DNA from 4 places in the Alteromonas sp. 38 genome. Region 1 is predicted to be linked to each of the others. Evidence: predicted binding sites of a transcription regulator. Region 1 holds the regulator's gene; each other region holds the start of a gene.
The links. The regulator sigma-54, encoded in region 1, starts transcription at its own class of promoters, with help from an activator protein. The targets are predictions, from matches to a motif close to GTTGGCACGNNNNTNGNNT.
Positions count from the first base shown of each region.

Region 2: FLAVO9R_RS19000 (CsbD family protein) is a predicted target of sigma-54. The motif match lies at 2,554-2,572, and genes of this name have one in related genera.
Region 3: FLAVO9R_RS11955 (DUF1328 domain-containing protein) is a predicted target of sigma-54. The motif match lies at 2,287-2,305, and genes of this name have one in related genera.
Region 4: glnA (glutamate--ammonia ligase) is a predicted target of sigma-54. The motif match lies at 3,242-3,260, and genes of this name have one in related genera.

Region 1 is NZ_LR733300.1:833,651-838,463, reverse strand. Features, by position in the region: gene lptC (LPS export ABC transporter periplasmic protein LptC) at 1-526, shown strand, start outside; gene lptA (lipopolysaccharide transport periplasmic protein LptA) at 495-1,058, shown strand; gene lptB (LPS export ABC transporter ATP-binding protein) at 1,061-1,786, shown strand; gene FLAVO9R_RS03560 (RNA polymerase factor sigma-54) at 1,862-3,346, shown strand; gene hpf (ribosome hibernation promoting factor) at 3,376-3,663, shown strand; gene ptsN (PTS IIA-like nitrogen regulatory protein PtsN) at 3,672-4,115, shown strand; gene rapZ (RNase adapter RapZ) at 4,154-4,813, shown strand, end outside.
Region 2 is NZ_LR733300.1:4,408,086-4,412,898, forward strand. Features, by position in the region: gene FLAVO9R_RS18985 (efflux RND transporter permease subunit) at 1-339, opposite strand, end outside; gene FLAVO9R_RS20550 (hypothetical protein) at 1,030-1,161, opposite strand; gene FLAVO9R_RS18995 (siderophore-interacting protein) at 1,653-2,432, shown strand; gene FLAVO9R_RS19000 (CsbD family protein) at 2,629-2,820, shown strand; gene FLAVO9R_RS19005 (CC0125/CC1285 family lipoprotein) at 2,935-3,456, opposite strand; gene FLAVO9R_RS19010 (anti-sigma factor) at 3,446-4,294, opposite strand; gene FLAVO9R_RS19015 (RNA polymerase sigma factor) at 4,291-4,779, opposite strand.
Region 3 is NZ_LR733300.1:2,745,308-2,750,120, reverse strand. Features, by position in the region: gene FLAVO9R_RS11970 (DUF349 domain-containing protein) at 1-1,552, shown strand, start outside; gene FLAVO9R_RS11965 (hypothetical protein) at 1,554-1,769, shown strand; gene FLAVO9R_RS11960 (hypothetical protein) at 1,820-2,014, opposite strand; gene FLAVO9R_RS11955 (DUF1328 domain-containing protein) at 2,069-2,245, opposite strand; gene yfbR (5'-deoxynucleotidase) at 2,500-3,153, shown strand; gene FLAVO9R_RS11945 (CC0125/CC1285 family lipoprotein) at 3,234-3,785, opposite strand; gene FLAVO9R_RS11940 (hypothetical protein) at 3,816-4,073, opposite strand; gene FLAVO9R_RS11935 (hypothetical protein) at 4,130-4,642, opposite strand; gene FLAVO9R_RS11930 (DUF883 domain-containing protein) at 4,646-4,813, opposite strand, start outside.
Region 4 is NZ_LR733300.1:3,728,534-3,733,346, reverse strand. Features, by position in the region: gene glnL (nitrogen regulation protein NR(II)) at 1-964, opposite strand, end outside; gene FLAVO9R_RS16180 (DUF4124 domain-containing protein) at 1,091-1,660, opposite strand; gene glnA (glutamate--ammonia ligase) at 1,766-3,175, opposite strand; gene typA (translational GTPase TypA) at 3,608-4,813, shown strand, end outside.

The DNA of each region.
Region 1 (4,813 bases):
ATTGGCATCCGCCATGTATATTCCGATTTGGATGGAAGAAGATCCTACCCAGCAAACTGACCAAGGATTGGATGCATTAAAGCCCGCGTACAAAGCAAAAAACTTAACGACCACCTTATATAATCAAGACGGCCAATTAAATCACAAAGTATTTGCGGCATCGATGGAACATTACGACCAATTGGGCTTTGTTTTATTCCAAAAGCCCAGATATACATTATATACCGACGACGCACAGTCACCGTGGGAAGTCACCGCAACAGAAGGTACTTTGTACAATAACGAATTGATACAGCTAGAAAATAATGTCGTTATTGAAAACCAAAGTGTCGATGACTTTGTAAGGACAATACGTACAGCGTTTATAGAGATAAACCTGTACACTAAGCAAATGACATCTGATCAGCCCGTGGAAATACGTGGCTTACAATATGTGATTAACAGCAATGGGTTTAACGCCAACTTGCGTACCCAGGAATACGAGTTAATAGACCATGTACAAACCATTTATTCGCCTAGCCACTAAAGCATTAGCGACCAGCCTCGCTGTTAGCCTTTTCTCTACTGTGGCTTTAGCGGCTGAAAGCGACTTCAACAAACCGATTAAAGTTGACTCTAAATCGCAATTTGTTGACGGTAAAAACAAAACTTCATTGTTTAAAGATGATGTACGAATTACCCAAGGTTCTTTGGTGATAAATGCCGATGAAGTTGAGGTTATTGCCAGCGAAGGAGATGGACGAGAGATATTTGTTGCTCGCGGCAAACCTGCCAGCTACTCGCAAAAATTAGAAGATGGCGCCCCCGTTACCGCCAAAGCCAACGAAATACGCTATGAAGTGGTAAATCGAACTATTTCTTTACAAGGGAATGCAGAGCTACAGCAAGATACCAGCAAAGTACAAGGCGACAAGATTACTTTCGACATGGTCACGGAACAATTGCTTGCAACAGGCGGCGAAGACGGTGAAGGTGGTAGAGTAACTACGGTATTTACGCCTGAGGCAATACGTAAAGCGTCATCGAATAACGAAGGCGATAAGGCGGACGGCAACTAATCATGGCAACGTTGAGCGCACAGAGTCTTGCAAAGGCGTATAAAGCCCGTCAAGTGGTTCGCGATGTAAGCTTATCAGTTTCGACTGGGCAAATCGTTGGATTACTCGGCCCCAATGGTGCCGGTAAAACCACAACTTTTTACATGATTGTAGGCTTAGTACCCCTTGATAAGGGCAAAATCAGTATTGATGACAGCGAATTAACCCATGAGCCCATGCACGAGCGTGCACGACGCGGAATTGGGTATTTACCGCAAGAGGCCTCAATTTTTAGAAAATTGACGGTGTTTGAGAACATCATGGCTATCTTACAGACCCGTAAAGGGTTGAGTTCAGCGGAACAAGAACAAGAAGCCGATGCGCTACTTGATGAATTTAATATCAACCATATACGTAATAGTACGGGTATGAGTTTATCCGGTGGTGAACGTCGCCGGGTAGAAATCGCGCGAGCATTAGCCGCTGATCCGCAATTTATTTTGCTTGATGAGCCATTTGCTGGTGTTGATCCTATATCGGTTAATGATATAAAGAAGATCATTCAACATCTTCGTGACAGAGGAATTGGAATCCTCATCACCGATCACAACGTAAGAGAAACACTGGATGTGTGTGAGAAAGCGTATATTGTGAGCCAAGGCGAACTCATCGCGCAAGGGACAGCAGAACAAGTTTTAAGTAATCAGAAAGTAAGGGATGTATACCTAGGAGAACAATTCAGGCTATAGTTACTGTAACCGAATTGTCATTTTCAGTTTTAAGCACGGGTATATTCACAACAAGAGTTTAAAAATAAGACGTAGATGAAACCATCTTTACAGCTAAAGTTCAGTCAACAACTTACCATGACACCGCAGTTGCAGCAGGCAATCAAGCTGCTGCAGTTGTCTACGCTCGACCTGCAACAAGAGATTCAGGAAGCACTAGACTCAAACCCACTTTTGGAAGTTGAAGAAGGCGGCGATGACCATCCTGTTGAGAAAAACAACATGGACGGCGACGACCCTTCTGTAGAAGCTGCTCCTACTGCATCTAGCGATTCGTTAGAAGCAGGTGACGCGCTTGAAAAGAACGACCTTCCCGATGAACTGCCAATCGACAGTACGTGGGATGAGTATTACTCGGCCTCTTCTGCTCCCGCCCCTGGTCCATCAAATAATGATGACGACCAACTGTTTCAGGGTGAAACCACCGACAATATTCAAGACCACTTGCTATGGCAAATGCGGTTAACCCCGTTTTCGGATACCGACCGCGCCATTGCTACCGCCATTATCGACTCAATCGATGAATCTGGTTACCTGAACGTCCCCATCGAACAGATTTTAGAATCAGTGAATTCTGACGACGTAGAAGAATTGGTGGAAATGGACGAAGTTGAATGTGTACTCAAACGTATTCAAATGTTCGACCCTATCGGTTCAGGTTCGCGTACACCGCAAGAATGTTTGCTTGTACAGCTTCGCCAGTTCTCAGACGATACGCCATGGCTTGCAGAAGCAAGACAACTTATCAATGAGTACTCGGACCTACTTAGCAGCAAAGACTACCGTACGTTAATGCGCAAGAGCCGTTTGAAAGAAGATCAACTTCGCGAAGCCATGCGCTTACTGCAAACGTTGAATCCTCGTCCAGGTAGTGCATTAATTACCAAAGAACCGGAATACGTTATTCCTGATGTTTCGGTAAACAAGAAGAATGGCCGCTGGGTGGTAGAACTTAACCCCGATAGCTTGCCAAAGTTAAGCGTAAATCAGCAATATGCCGCTATGAGCAGACGCTCTAAAAACAGCAGCGATTCGCAATTTATTCGCTCACATATGCAAGAAGCCAAATGGTTTATAAAAAGCCTTGAATCAAGGAACGACACCTTGATGAAAGTAGCAAACTGTATTGTGCAGCAACAAATGGGCTTTTTCGAGCACGGCCCAGAAATGATGAAACCAATGGTGCTAAATGATGTCGCAGAAATGGTAGATATGCATGAATCCACCATCTCACGTGTCACCACGCAAAAATATATGCATACCCCACGTGGCATATTTGAGTTGAAATATTTCTTCTCTAGTCACGTAGCAACGGAATCTGGTGGTGAGTGTTCATCTACCGCTATTCGCGCACTAATTAAAAAGCTTGTGGCTGCGGAAACGCCCAGCAAGCCATTAAGCGATAGCAAGATTGCTCAATTGTTGGCCGAACAAGGCATCAAAGTTGCCCGGCGGACAATAGCAAAATACCGGGAATCATTATCGATTCCGCCGTCAAACCAACGCAAAAGCCTTATTTAAAGGCCTTGATAATTTAAGGAAGACGAAATATGCAAATCAACCTTACCGGTCATCATGTCGAAATTACTGATTCTTTGCGTAGCTATGTCGATACTAAGTTCAGCAAACTAGAGCGTCACTTTGATCACATATCTAATGTGCATGTCATCCTGAACGTCGAAAAACTTAATCAAAAAGCCGAAGCCACCATGCACCTCAGCGGAGCAGAAGTGTTTGCTTCATCACATAACACCGACATGTATGCGGCGATAGACAGCATGATCGACAAGCTCGACAGGCAAGTTATCAAGCATAAGGAAAAGCTGAAAAAGCACTAAATATTAGTATGGAAATTCAAGCCATAGTAAGTTTGGACCGCACCGAGTGTGCGGTTCAATGTAACAGTAAAAAACGTATTCTAGAGATTATTAGCGACATTGCTGCTAAAAATAATCCCGACATCGATCAGGCCACAGTGTTAAATAGCCTACTCGCCCGTGAACGAATGGGAAGTACGGGTATTGGCAATGGTATTGCATTGCCTCACGGTCGATTACCGGGCTTAGAACACGTTATCGCCATTATTGTAACCAGCAACCCTGCCATCGATTTTGATGCGCTTGACGATCAGCCCGTAGATATATTCTTTGCCCTGTTAGTGCCTGAAGAGAAAACAGAAGGTCACTTACAAACACTTGCTACCGTTGCGGGAAAACTAAGTGATAAAGAAACGGTGAAAGCCATTAGGCGGGCCTCCACCAGTGACGACATTATTACGGCTTTAAGCTAATAAAGCACAGCACCATATTTTAAAAGGGAGAAATGCAGGTGAAACTGATTATTATCAGTGGTCGATCCGGTTCGGGAAAATCAGTTGCACTACGTGCCCTTGAAGATTTAGGCTACTATTGCGTAGATAATATTCCGGTTAACCTTCTCCCTACCCTTACTCATACCGTGGTTGATGAATATGACCAAGTCGCGGTAAGTATCGATGTAAGGAATCTGCCAAAAAATCCAGCGGACTTGGTAGAGATTTTAGATTACCTACCCTCGTCTTGGTCTATGACCATTGTGTATATTGACGCCAGCGACGATGTGTTGGTGAAACGTTTCAGCGAAACCCGCCGATTGCATCCGCTAGCTAAGCTCAACAAATCTTTATCTGAATCGATAAAAGCCGAATCAGACTTACTTGCGCCTATTGTTGAGCGCGCCGATTTGTATATTGATACGGATAAGCTCACAATTCATCAACTCGCAGAGCTTATTCGCGAGCGAATTCTAGGTAAGAAAAGCTCTCGGCTAGTATTGGTCTTTGAATCGTTTGGCTTTAAACACGGCATCCCCAAAGACGCCGACTATGTATTTGACGCCCGCTTTCTCCCCAACCCACATTGGGAGCCCGATTTAAAACACTTAACTGGCTTAGATGCCCCCGTAGAAGTATTTTTAGGTTCCCAGCCTGTTGTAACCAAATTCATTTGG
Region 2 (4,813 bases), 3.6 Mb from region 1:
AATAACACCCTCTATGGCAAGTACATGGTTAGTCACCTGGTGGATGGCCGCCAAGGTTTCTGGCGTGTATATGCCGTTTTTGGACTCGTCGCTTTTTGCAAGATTGTCCGCTACCACCAAGCCAACCACTATCGCATCGTGCATGGCGAAGGTTTGCTTTACCTCATTATGAAAGGTACGAGCACGATGAGATTCCGCCAGCATGTTTTCAGGATCGGTATCAATCTGAATTAACCGCATTTGAAAAGCGGCAAATGCCGTTATCACGGCGAGAAAAAAATACACCCATCGCCCTTTGTGCGTGCTTACATGCAAAAGCATATCAATTGCTAATTTCATATCAAAAACCTTAATATATTAGATTTTTATTATATTTGTAAATTGTGCAGTAAACAAGCACATTTTCAAGCAAGGTAACCGTGATTGACATTGTGTATGTACATGTCGGTAAAAAACGACACAGCAGTAGGAAAAAATTTCCCACCTCGTTTTATAAACATACGCCTATAAAACCCCAAACGTTTAAAATATAGAACAAAATAGATACACATCAACAATTTACAAATAAACTTGAACGACCTTTAGTTTTGGCACAAGTTTAGCATTAATTAGACTAACGGATAACAACAGGTGTAGAGCATGATGCTAGGAAGGCATACCGTTACCACGAAGGTAACCATGACATTACAGACTTTATCTGCGCAGGCTGACAACATTGGACGTAAAAGGAACTTCGTCGGCCAAGGATGCAAGGATTGATAGCAAGGTTAACGTCGCTCTGTTGTTTATCGGAAAGTTAAATACGTTTAACGCCAACACGGATGTTGAAAAAGGATGCGTCTTGATGACGAGCAAGGTTGACATTGATGTCGACAAAGCAATCACCACGGAGTGGGTTGATTTGCTTTAAGGACTTGTTGACGTGAATGACCGATTATCTGTTTTTGCGCCAGTTGAATGTGATGGTGACTTGGATTAAGTCGTAAAGGCCTGCAGGATGCAGAGTAGTAAACGCTATTATCGCGATTGCTACTGGATACCCACATCACTGGCACAGACATTGATGTCCATGTGCAACAAAGGATTGTAACCTATTTGGCTCTGTTGACCCGGCATTATGCCTTCAGCAATGGCCATATCGAGGAACACTAATAATATCATAGATATTATTAGTGTGCTGTCACTCGACAGCGTGCCTCTCCCCTCTAAGGCCCTTCCCGGCCTTTTATATACCTCTGATTTTAGCCCGCCTTTGGCGGGCATTTTTTTGCTTGTGACTTTATGCACTTACTTTTTCTTTTTAAACAACTATATCTAAGGTCAAAGAAGCCCTAAAAATCACTGTTTTAAAAACTTTTTATTTATTTTTGTATTTTGCTGAACTTTTCTTTATTTCACCGCTCTTACTAATACATGAAGTCATTTAGTGTGTTGGCTTTGTGAAGTGTAAATGTGTTTTCCAAGTTATGTTGTGTTTTTCTTAAGGGGCTCTTTAGCCCCTTTCTTTTTGCCTGTAATAAAATGCCACTTCCTGCTTCAAAATTACTTTTCTAAAAACCAGAATTATTAGCTAGATTTCATCCCAATCTTAGAAATGGAAATGAGAACCATTATCAAATAAGCTATATCCACTGTCGTATTTGGAGAAAATCATGTCTAAACCCGCACCTCGTGTTGTTGAAGTTATCGAGTCTTTCCGTATAACACCAAACATGCAACGTATTGTCCTTGGCGGCGCTACATTAGAAGACTTTCCAGACACTCGCCCTGGTGCTTACGTTAAGTTACTTTTTGATTTAAATGGTGACCCTGTCGTTCAGCCTGCCAAAGATAAACCCGTTGCTATGCGTACCTACACGATAAACAGCTTCGATAGACAAAAAGCACAAATGTCCATTGATATGGTAGTCCATGCAAAAGATGGAGTAACTGGCCCCGCCGCCGCATGGGCGCTAAGCGCAAAAGAAGGTGACAAGCTAACTATTGCAGGCCCTGGTAGCAGTAAAGCGTTAGCAGAGAATTATGACTGGGTACTTTTCGCAGGCGACATGACAGCGCTGCCCAGTATTAGAAACTATTTACAAGCACTTCCTAGCCATACTAAAGGCATTGCAGTTATAGCTATTGAACATGAAACCGATGCTACCACGTTAGAAAAGCCTGAAGGCGTATCGATTCAGTGGATATCTAAAAAAGAAGCAACATTGTCTGACGCCTTGCAGCGTATTGACTGGCAACAAGGAACCCCTGCTGTATGGGTTGCCTGTGAATTTTCTCAAATGAGAAAAATTCGTTCGTGGCTTAAGGACGAAAAAGAGGTGCCCCACAGCCAAGTGTACATTAGCAGCTATTGGCGTGAAGGGCGCAGTGAAGACCAGCATAAGATAGACAAGCGCCAAGATGTTGAAGCCTTTGCACAACAACTTGCCTAACTAGGGCGCGCTGAAACATAAAACCCTGTATGACTTTCAGCGCCCTGTAAATAATGCAGAGCGCTGGCAATAGCCCCCTCTTCTAAACCAGTAAAAATCTATATTTTTCATGATGTTAATCTTTGGAATGGGGATTGCTACTTATTTAGTGCAGTTCACAATAACCACTCGGTTATTCTTTTTAAAGGAGCAACATATGAACAATGATCGTATCGAAGGCAACTGGAAAGAAATGAAAGGTAAGGTACAACAGCAATGGGGTAAACTTACCGATGATGACCTAGACGTAATAGATGGTCGTCGTGAAGAATTAGTAGGTAAAATTCAGCAAGCATACGGCAAAAGCCGGGAAGAGGCCGAAAAAGAAGTGGATAACCATTTCAACTAGGCACTTCACCTAAGCCTTAATGGCTCGAAGTACAAAAAAAGCCCCATTTGGGGCTTTTTTTATATATAAAACAACGTAACCAGTAGAGGTAAAATTCCGGGTCAGGAATTTGCCTCAGGTTTCTGTATCTGGTTTTAAGTTGTTGCTTATCTCTCTCGCATCAAAACTGGTGGCCGACGTGGGCCGTGTACCTTTTCCCATCTCAATATTCAAGATACTTTCAATTTCGCTCTTTTGCGAGCCGCCTACGAAGATGCCAGATTCAAACTGGGTTGTAGGGTGATAAGACGTTCTACACGTAATGACACCACATTCAGTGACACGTGCATAGCGTTGGCTAAAGCCAACCTGAGGCGATGCTTGTACGCGCTCTTTATCTACCATGGTTTCCCGATCGGTTACTACAAACCAATCATACCCTTTCAGTAAGGTCAGCTCCGCTGAACGGTACATGGCATAGTCCATAGCCTTACTCTTATCAGACCCTCTACCTTTGAAGTGAACGCGGTATTGGGTTTCACTTAATTTACTTTCGGTATACCCAAAACCACCATTAGATGCCTGTCGATAATCGGGTTGACTCGCGCACCCCGCCATTAGCATTACTGCTAGAAACGCTATAAATTTAGTTTTCATAAACGACTCCTTCGGCAGTCTTAGACTGCCATCCATGATTAATAGCTTGCTGCTCTTGTTCTCTGTTTAATGGCGTCGATACCATTAACAAATCTATCTCTTCATCAAGTACTTTATTGGCACTTGCCGTTTGATACTCACTTTTGTTGCGACCCGCTGTCATCAGCTTACTCGCGTGAAGTTGCCAAATGCCTTGTTCATTTTTACACGCAATCATGATATTCAGTTCATCTTCACCTTGTATTTGCGCTTGTCTGCACAACTGTGATTGTTTATTCATAAACGACAGTTGTGGCACTATCTCCATGCCCGCATCGGTTACCATCACCTCACCCGTTAAATTATTATCGAGGGCTGTAGATACATTCGCCCAATGGTTATTCGTTGACGAAGTGCCAGCAGGGTCAAGGGGGTCTGTATACTCTGATTGCATCAAGGTTAGCCCTGCCACTAACGCCACTCCAGCCGCTAACGATAAAGGGACTTTCCACTTCCCACTACGTTTAGCGTCTTGGGCTTTGCGATTAAACGAAGTAACATTGCTTGGCATGCTCTCACTTGCCTGGCTTGCACTTACATGGTCTGAGTCGAAATCCGCTTGCTTAAGATAGGCTTCTGAGGTCGCATCATCTGCAAGTAATGCCACTACGCTATTAGGTAAAGGTTTTTGCGTTGCAGCATCAGCCGCTGCTTTCACCATCATGTCTACCTGCGCTAAAGACGCTAAGCGGTCTGACAGTGCAAGATCACTGGCAATAGCAGTTCTGACATGTTCCATGTCGTCATCGCTAAGTTCTGCGTCTAAAAATGCACAAAGCATTTCGTCAGATATTGTCATAACACCACCTCTTGTTGTGGGTTTAGCATATTACTGAGTTTGCTTCTTGCCCTAGCAAGTCTGCTCATAATAGTCCCAGCAGGCACCTCAAGTACCTCTGAAGCATCTGCGTAGCTCATTCCTTGTATAGCAATAAGTGACAAGGTCTCTCGTTGCTCTGGGGGTAATTCCCCCATGGCTTTACTCACTTGCTTTAGCGTAATGCCACCTGAAAGCGCTTCATCCAAGTGCGCCTCATCCTGCACCTGTAATTCAGGGCTAACCGCCGCATTTGCCCTCACTTTTTGCGCACGATATTCATCAATCCATATGTTGCGACAAACACGAAACGCCCATGCCATCAGTGTCGCATCTTGTGGCAAAGGTTTAGTCAGTAGCTTCTCAATCGTATTTTGCAGTAAATCATCAGCATCGTGTATATTTCCGGTAAGTGAAAACGCAAATTTTCTCAATGATGGAACGAGTTCAGTCACTTCTTCTTTCATACAACTTCCTATGAAATCATGCTTTATACCTAGT
Region 3 (4,813 bases), 1.9 Mb from region 1:
TATTTCAGTACCAAGCGCCATTAATAAGCGCTGGCATGCAGCTTCGCGTGTTTTCAGTCAGAAAAAACAAGCTAAAAAAGCAGAAGTAGATCACGCGCTTCGCCAGTGCAGAAAGCAAATCAGTGTAGTGGATAACTTAATTGCTCAAGGTAAGTACCGCGGGGCTATTACCAAGTTTGAAAAGCTATCTGCAACCTTCGAATCTATGCCTGAAAATGTTAAGAAACAATTGGCTAAGCGTTTTGAGAAAACTGCCGAAGATATCGCTCACCTTGAAGGCTGGCAAGATTATATCGCGGCACCTAGAAAACCTGCACTGGTAGAGGAAGCGCAGACATTAGCTTCAACTCCCGTCGAAGATATAAAACAGCGCGGGGAAGCCATTCGTTATCTACGTCAGCAGTGGCTTTCGCTAGGCGCTGGCAGCGACGATAACACACTACAAAGTGCTTTCGACGCCGCTTTAGAACTTGCGTTTCAGCCTTGTCGCGAACATTACGCTGCATTGGATGCTGAGCGTGAGAAAGCGCTTAAAGCTCGTCAGTCATTAATTGAACAAGTTGCTGCCATCGATTTGTCACAGGACGAAGCGGTGCTGGCTAAACTGTTCGATAGAACCGTTAAGCAGTGGCATGAGTGTGGTCAGGTTGAAAAGCGTGAATACGAGTCGTTAAAGCAACGGTGGAACAAAACCATCAGCCCGCTGCAAACCAAAGTGAACCAGTGGCATGCGATGAATAAAAAAGCGAAGCAGCAACTCGTTGCGCAAGCATCAGCGCTGTTAGCAGAGGAAGATATTGCTAGCGCCACTGAAACCGCGCAGCAGCTTCAACACAGTTGGAAAGCCATAGGCCATGCCGGTAAGCGTGATGAAAGCCGATTGTGGCGTGAGTTTCGCCTAGCAAATGACGCATTGTTCGGTCGCCTAAAAGAACAACGTAAGGCACAGTCATCAGCATTTGATGAAACCTTTAATACCCTTTTTACTCAATTGAATGCTATTGACTCGGAATCTGATGAATCGACGATTGCTACTTCAATACAGGATATCGAATCGCGTGCGAAAGACTTGCCTGGTGCTATGCGTGTAAAACTTGATAAGAAAATAGCCGGTATTCAAAAACAACAGCAAACACGTGCGCAGCAGCGTCATGTGCGTCAAGTACAACAGCGTGCTCAATCGGTTATTTCGGTGTTAAGTGAAAGCTTGCGGGCAGGCGATATTACTAACATCAGTGATGACGACGCTGACATGCTAGGAAAGCGATGGAAGTCTGCACTGTCTAAGCCTACACCTGTTCAACAAAGTCGTCATTGGCTAACCGTGGCGTTAGAAGCCGCTACTGATATACCTAGCCCTAAGAGCGATAGCAGCATGCGAACCAATGTGCAGCTAACCATGATGACAGCGAAACTCGAGAAGGGCGAGAGCCTGTCTCCTGCGCAGTTGTTAGAAGATTGGATTGCGCATGGGAAAGTTGATGACCAAGAAACGCATTTACTTGAACGGGTAGTGAATGTATTGGATAACAATCCAGAGGTAGTTGCTTAAGATGAAAAGCCAAGTTGAATTTGGTTTTGCCAGCGAGATGACGGCGTATCGGTTTATCAACACGGTTAAACACATGGATGTTGATTCGCTTGTCGTGAAGTTTGGCCGCACTGATCGTCACGTGTTGGTATCTTACCGGTATGCGGTAGCTGAATTTGATAGTACGTTATCTGATTTAGACGACTTAGCGCGAGAGCTTGGCGGGGAAGAAGTATAAAAAAAGCTGATGGACAACGTCCATCAGCTTTTTCTGTGATAAAGCGAGTATTAACAGTCTTTATCTTCGGCGTCTGCGCCTTCTTTAACATCTTCACAAGCATCTTCTACCGCGTTGCCTGCATCTGTAACAATCTCGTCTAGCTCTTCGCCTGCATCTTCTGCATTGTTATCACCGCATGCCGCAAGTGTAAGTGCAAATGTACCAGCTGCTAAAAGTTTCAATAATGATTTCTGTGAGATCATGTCCATTCTCCTGTTTCCTAAAAGTATCTAAAAATATCTAAATGTGTGGTAAATCTATGCTCGTGGTGACCGACCGCGTAAGGCATTCGCGACTAGTGAAATCACTAGTAAGGCGATAAACACAAAGAATAAAAATTGTGCGATACCTGTTGCTGCACCTGCGATGCCGCCAAAACCAAAAACTGCTGCAATAATGGCGATAATGAAAAAAGTAATTGCCCAACCTAACATAGCTAAATCCTCTTTTTGCTCCGTTACTGACATAGTTATTAATGCGAACTCCGTGCCTGAATGTTAAGTGCATGATTTATATGTATTTGATATTGAATTTCACTGCTTTTGGCTGGTAATGTCTTCGTCGGCTAAACAAGGTTTACAGAGCATTTGCACTTTTTACATGGCGGGGGGCATAGTAAGCAAGGCAGCATTCCCGATCTGCAAATGCTACTATCAATTTTTACTATCGTTATGCTAAAGGGCGCGAAATGGCAAAAACTCACTCCGCATTTATAGGTTTAATGCAACGGGCAAGAAACGTGAAACGATGGCCTTTAATGGCACAATTTCAAGAAGAAATGTTATCTACACACATCTACGAAGCCTCTATGGTCGCTCACATGCTAGGCGCTATAGCAGCGGATGTGTTCAATGAGGATGTTAACCCCGACCGAGTCGCTGCTATGGCTATTTTCCATGAAGGCAGCGAGATTGCAGGCATGAGTGACATTCCAAGCCCTGTGAAGTACCACGACCCTGAAACTACTGCGGCAATTAAAAAGCTGGAGCGTAGGTTTGAGGCTATGCTGATACAAACCTTACCTGAGCCTTTACAGAAGCGCTACCAGCCTTTAATAGAACAAGATAAAGATGATATTCATGTACGGCTTGCTAAAGCCGCTGACGTGTTATGTGCGTATCTAAAATGTGATTATGAGTTGTCAAAATCCAATTCAGAGTTTTCAAACGCTATGTATGAAATGGAAGTGCAATTGAAACAATACCGAGAGAGGTTTCAGTCAGTAGATTACTTTTGTAAAGTCTTCTTAGAAGATGCCAAGGGGACCTTGGATGAACAAACCAAAGATCTTGATTGGGTGGAGCGAGCCAACACATTGCATTTAGATTCTGAGCAAAGTTAAATAAAGCAATGTGCGTTGTAAACAAAACGACCGCCATTTGGCGGTCATTTCATCAAAAATTATTTCTGTTTGAATCACGCTTACTTAACGTTATCTACTTGGTCAGCGAGAATTTCTGTAACAGACATCGCGTTTTTGCCTAAACTGCCCTGGGTATTGCTCATTCTGACCAGAATGGAGAAGTAAACGTCATTAATCTGTGTCTGCGTTACCGTGTTTTGCCCTTGACCCGGTGCAGGCTGTGCCACCTCGGTACAACCAGACATAGTGCATTGCTGGTTGGTCGCAAATGGTTGGGGTTCATCTGTACTGTGGGTCACTGCTCTGGCCATGACAGGTTTTTTATCAACGTCGGTTTTGACAATAGTTAACCATTCATAATTATGTTTGTTAGCGAGTTCAGCGGCCCGGCGCAATGCGTATTGCTGAATGACATCTGCTGGTGTGCGATCTGTTGCTTTAAATAATACTCGGTATTCATTGTCGGTTAGTTGAACGCTAGAATACCCATAGCCTTCTTTAGTGACCGCAGATTTGTAGGGTGTTGGCGAGGCAACAGGTGTAGTGGTGCAAGCGGTAACAAATAAACTGCATGCTAAAGCCGCTATTTTCATTTTTATTGGTAAGCGCATGGTAATTCCTAGTATTAATTGTAGTGACTATTATTTTAGGAACGAAAGTGCGGTGGTGCGCACAAAAGTCATAATAGCTTGATTTCTTTTGCTCTTTGGAGCGTCAGTATTTATACCTTTGTAAACCCCAGCGGCAACAATACCCAATAATACTTCAGGTTTGCCCATAAGCAGACGACAATCTCGCTTAGCCTCTTCAAATGATTCTTCAGCATGATGTTTTTGGGCTAAATAATTATGCTGGCACTGCCTGATATCCTCTAAGTTCTTTTTCAGAAAAATATTCATGATAAGTGCTCCTTAGTTTTACGCTGATTGACGGCAATCCCGTAATGAGTTTGCTGCTACTTGGTTAAAGACTGCATTAATGTGGTAAGCCGCTTTAGATTAATAAAACGAAATGCACTTTGTGCATGTATAAATGCAACGACACTTAATACGCTATTAACCAGTAACAATATAACCATAATAAGTAATGCAGGCATGCCGGCATGGTGCATCGCTAACCCAATACACGAATTGAGTAAAATCCAGCAAAAGCCACCTAATGCAAATGCGGTAAGTGCGCCAAAAATGCTGACAAAAATCGACTTGGTAATGAGTTGAAGTTCAGCGTTAATCAGGTCGATTAATGCAAAGCCTTGATATTTTTTCTGTGCGTAAAGCGCTTTAAAAGAAGCCAGCGCCTCTTCAAAGGTAATGTCTGGGGGATTGTTGTTAGACGACTCGGATGACGCGCCTTGTGAACTTTGCTGGGGAATGCGAAATGTCGCCTGACTTCTCGGAGAAGTCAGGCGAAACGGATTTTCGCTGCTCAGCGTGTATGTGGCACTACGAAAATCTGGTAAAGGCTGCATGCTTTATTTCTTGCGAAATAATGAAGTAACTAACATACCTGCTGCGAAAGCCATACCAGCAGTTGCTAACGGGTTCTCGATAGCATACTTGCGTACACCAGATGACTGCCATTTTTGCTCAGCTAAACGTTTTCGTTCAGACATATTGTCCGCAGAGCGGCTTGCCGTGTT
Region 4 (4,813 bases), 2.9 Mb from region 1:
ATAACCCTAAGCCGGAACCATTTTGCTTACTGCTCACCATGGGGTAAAAAAGCGTGTCCTTTATTTCTGAGGGAATGCCTGGGCCATTGTCTATGACCTTAATTTTAGCGATTAACGCATGGCGGTGTCCCTGAATTGTCATCTGTCTTTCAATGCGTGTTACTAAACGAATCTGAGGATTGGGCGTTTCACTTTCGGTTAGCGCCTGAATGCTGTTTCTGACAATATTCAATACGGCTTGCTGAATCATATCAGCGTCAATCATTAACGGCGGAATACTCGGGTCGTAATCACGAATGATGGTAATGGGGGTTTCTGAGTCAACCCGCATTAGGCTTCTAACTTGCTCTAACGCTTGGTGTACATTACTCCAATTGAATCTGGGAAGTGAATTTGGCCCCAGCAAGCGATCGACCAAATTACGTAGTCGATCAGATTGCTCAATGATCATTTGGGTAAATTCTTTGTGCCCTTCACTCAATTCTTTCTCAAGTAATTGCGCCGCCCCGCGAATGCCCCCTAATGGGTTTTTAATTTCATGAGCTAACCCACGAACAAGTTCACGAGCTGCATAATGTTGTGCGTTTTGTAAATTTTCACGGGATATTCTTTTTTGCTGGTCTATTTTTTTTACTTCAAATAGCAGCCTAGCCCCTTCTTCTAATTGCAAGTTCGTGACAGTTAAATCAACCATGACGTTGCGGTTATCTCTAAAACACAGGCGAATTTCATTTTCGGTAAAGTCTTCTCCGTGTCTTAGCGCTGCGCGTAAGCGAGTGGTATCGATATTTCCAGGCAGAAAAAAGTCGTCAAGACGATGGCCGCATAGTTGCTTTCTACCTGTTTCAAATAGCGCTTCCCCTGCGTGGTTGGCATAAACAATATTTAATCTATCGTCCACCATTACAAGCGCAGTATTCAGGCTGTTCAAAAATTGTTGCGTGTCTAACTCGGTTGATTGCATCCGAGCTTATCTCCTTTGCACTATATAGGTGCATTGTAACGTATCGGCAAAAATTGTAGGCACAGAATTGGTGTTACTTTTTTTCTGTTCCCCGCTATGGTGCGGGCTTTGCGCTACTTTCGAACGTTAGTTGCTATTTATTAACGCTGAAGCTTGATGCAGAAACAGCGTTTGTAGTGCGGAGGATGCAAGAGTCTTGCCCTTATTGTCTGTGAGCTCAACCTTATACTGATGTTCGCCCCGATTTATGCCATTTAAGGTAAATACGCCTGTTGTATTGCTCTGCAATAGGGCGTCATCAAAGATTAATTGATAGCGAGGCGCTTTCACTGAAGTCGGTTGGTTCGCACGTATGGTGACGTTTCCGGCATTGTTTCGAAGGGTGGCATTAGGGGCCGGAGAGGCTATAACCACTTTATAGGCTACTTTCTTCGATTTAGTTGTTTGAGCCAGAACGGGTTTAGGTGTTGATGGACTGGACACTACATTCTGTGTTTTAGCATCAAACTCAACGGTGTCGCTTTTCGGTGAGGGGCTATCGGTATAAAGGATAGTGCCGTCAGCCTGCTTAACCTTGTACACAGGAGAGCTTGTGGTGGTAGACACCTCAGGATCATTTGATGTGCTTTGCCCATGGCTTTTACCGGGAGTTAACACCATCACCATAAGCAACACAATGTAGGGATAAATATTCAATAGGGAGACCCACTCATAGTTTCTTACTTATATAGTAGAAAAGCTTTAGCATAAAAAAAAGCCCGCATAAGCGGGCTTTTGTATATTGAAGCACTTAAGCGTTAATTAAACGCTGTAGTACATATCGAACTCAACTGGGTGAGTTGTCATGGCAAGCGTAGTTACTTCTTCAGACTTAAGATCGATGTACGCATCAATCATGTCGTCAGTCATAACGCCACCAGCTTTAAGGAATTCACGGTCGTTATCCAATGCTTCTAGTGCCATTTCTAGCGAGCTAGCAACGGTTGGAATTTCTGCCGCTTCTTCTGGTGGTAAGTCGTACAAGTCTTTATCCATAGAATCGCCAGGGTGGATCTTGTTCTTAATACCGTCAAGGCCAGCCATAAGCATTGCTGAGAAAGCAAGGTATGGGTTAGCTGTTGGGTCAGGGAAGCGTACTTCGATACGACGTGCTTTATCGCTCGTTACGTATGGAATACGGATAGATGCAGAACGGTTACGCGCAGAGTATGCAAGCATTACCGGTGCTTCAAACCCTGGAACCAAACGCTTGTAAGAGTTTGTTGATGCGTTTGCAAAAGCGTTGATTGCACGAGCGTGTTTAATAATACCGCCAATGTAGAAAAGCGCTTCTTCAGAAAGACCAGCATACTTATCACCCGCAAAGATGTTTACACCATCTTTAGCGATTGATTGGTGACAGTGCATACCAGAACCGTTATCACCTACAAGTGGTTTAGGCATGAATGTAGCAGTTTGGCCATAAGCGTGAGCTACGTTATGTACTACATACTTATAAACTTGGATTTCATCTGCTTTCGTTACTAGTGTGTTGAATTCGCAAGCAATTTCGTTTTGACCAGCAGTAGCAACTTCATGGTGATGTGCTTCAATAACTAAGCCCATTTCTTCCATTACTAAACACATTGCAGCACGAATGTCGTGCGCTGAATCTACTGGAGGAACTGGGAAGTAACCGCCTTTAACACCAGGACGGTGACCCATGTTTCCGCCTTCAAAATCAGCGCCTGAGTTCCATTTTGCTTCAGCAGCATCAATTTTGTAGAAAGAGCCGGCCATGTCTGTGTGGAATTTAACATCGTCAAAAAGGAAGAATTCTGGCTCTGGGCCGAAGAATACAGTGTCGCCAATGCCGGTAGATTTTAGGTATTCTTCTGCACGGCGCGCAACTGAACGTGGATCACGCTCGTAACCTTCCATAGTAGAAGGCTCTAAGATGTCACAACGAATATTTACTTGAGTCTCTTCTGCGAATGGGTCGATTACCGCACTCGTAGGATCAGGCATAAGTACCATGTCTGATTCGTTAATGCCTTTCCAGCCAGCAATTGAAGAACCATCGAACATTTTACCTTCTTCAAATGTCTCTTCGTCTACCGTAGCGGCAGGAATCGATACGTGTTGTTCCTTGCCCTTAGTATCAGTAAAACGCAAATCAACAAATTTCGCTTCACTTTCTTTAATCAGCTCTAATGCCTTTTCTACTGACATCGTGTCCTCCAGGTTTAATGTAAAAATGCGGAATGATCAGCTTCATCCCAACAGTGGAAAAACTAAAAGCGATTTTCATGCCATCTATCGTGATTCCAATTTTGCTGGCTTAGCAGCAAGAGGATAACGGAATGACTAATGGTGTTGCACACAAATGGTGCTTAATCGCTATATTTTGGTGCAAATTAAATTTAGGTAGCCGTAAGCTAGCCTAGATTAACTTGTCTTCACTTACCACCGAAAACAGGGCTCGAAAGTAATAAATTCGTTAATCAAAGACTATAATAGTGAAAAACATGCCTCCCTTTAAAAAAAAGGTGCGCAAACGCCGTGGTTTTTCTGTACAATCCGCGCAAAATTTACTATCTGCATTTTTTGCAACAAATCTAATGCATGCTTAACATCATGTAATGATTTACACAGGCTCCCTAGATGAATACCACTGATATTAATAAATTACGTAACATTGCTATTATTGCTCACGTTGACCACGGTAAAACAACTTTGGTTGATAAACTGTTACAACAGTCAGGCACTCTTGAAACTCGCGGTGAGCAAGAAGAGCGCGTGATGGACTCGAATGACATCGAGAAAGAACGCGGCATCACAATCTTAGCGAAAAACACTGCTATTAACTGGAATGACTACCGTATCAACATCGTAGATACTCCAGGACACGCCGATTTCGGTGGTGAAGTAGAGCGTGTAATGTCAATGGCCGATTCAGTGTTGCTTCTAGTAGATGCGCAAGAAGGTCCAATGCCTCAAACGCGTTTCGTAACACAAAAAGCATTTGCTCAAGGCTTGAAGCCAATTGTTGTTATCAACAAAATTGACAAGCCTGGCGCACGTCCTGATTGGGTTATGGATCAAGTATTCGATTTGTTCGACAACCTTGGCGCAACTGACGATCAGTTAGATTTCCAAGTTGTATATGCATCAGCACTAAATGGTTGGGCTTCATTAGACGCCGACGAGCCAGCTGAAGACATGAACGCATTGTTCCAAACGATTGTTGACCAAGTATCGCCTCCAGATGCAGATGCCACTGGTGCATTCCAAATGCAAATTTCTCAACTTGATTACAACTCATATGTAGGTGTAATTGGTGTTGGCCGTATTAAACGCGGTACTGTTAAGCCAAACCAACAAGTTACTGTTGTTACCGCTGAAGGTGAGAAGCGTAACGGTAAAGTTGGCCTTGTATATGGTTACCTTGGTCTAGCACGTCATGAAGTTGAAGGTGCAAGCGCTGGCGATATTATCGCAATCACAGGTTTAGGTTCGCTTAAAATCTCTGACACTATTTGTGATGTTAACCAAGTAGAAGCGATGACGCCGTTATCTGTTGATGAACCAACAGTTACTATGACCTTCCAGGTAAACACTTCACCGTTTTCTGGTAAAGAAGGTAAGTATGTTACTTCACGTAACATTCTAGAGCGTTTGAACGACGAACTAGTACATAACGTTGCACTTCGTGTTGAAGAAACGCCAGATCCGGATAAATTCCGCGTATCAGGCCGTGGTGAACTTCACTTGGGTATCCTTATTGAAAACATGCGTCGTGAAGGCTACGAGCTAGCAGTATCACGTCCAGAAGTTATTCTTAAAGAAGAGAATGGCGAAACACAAGAA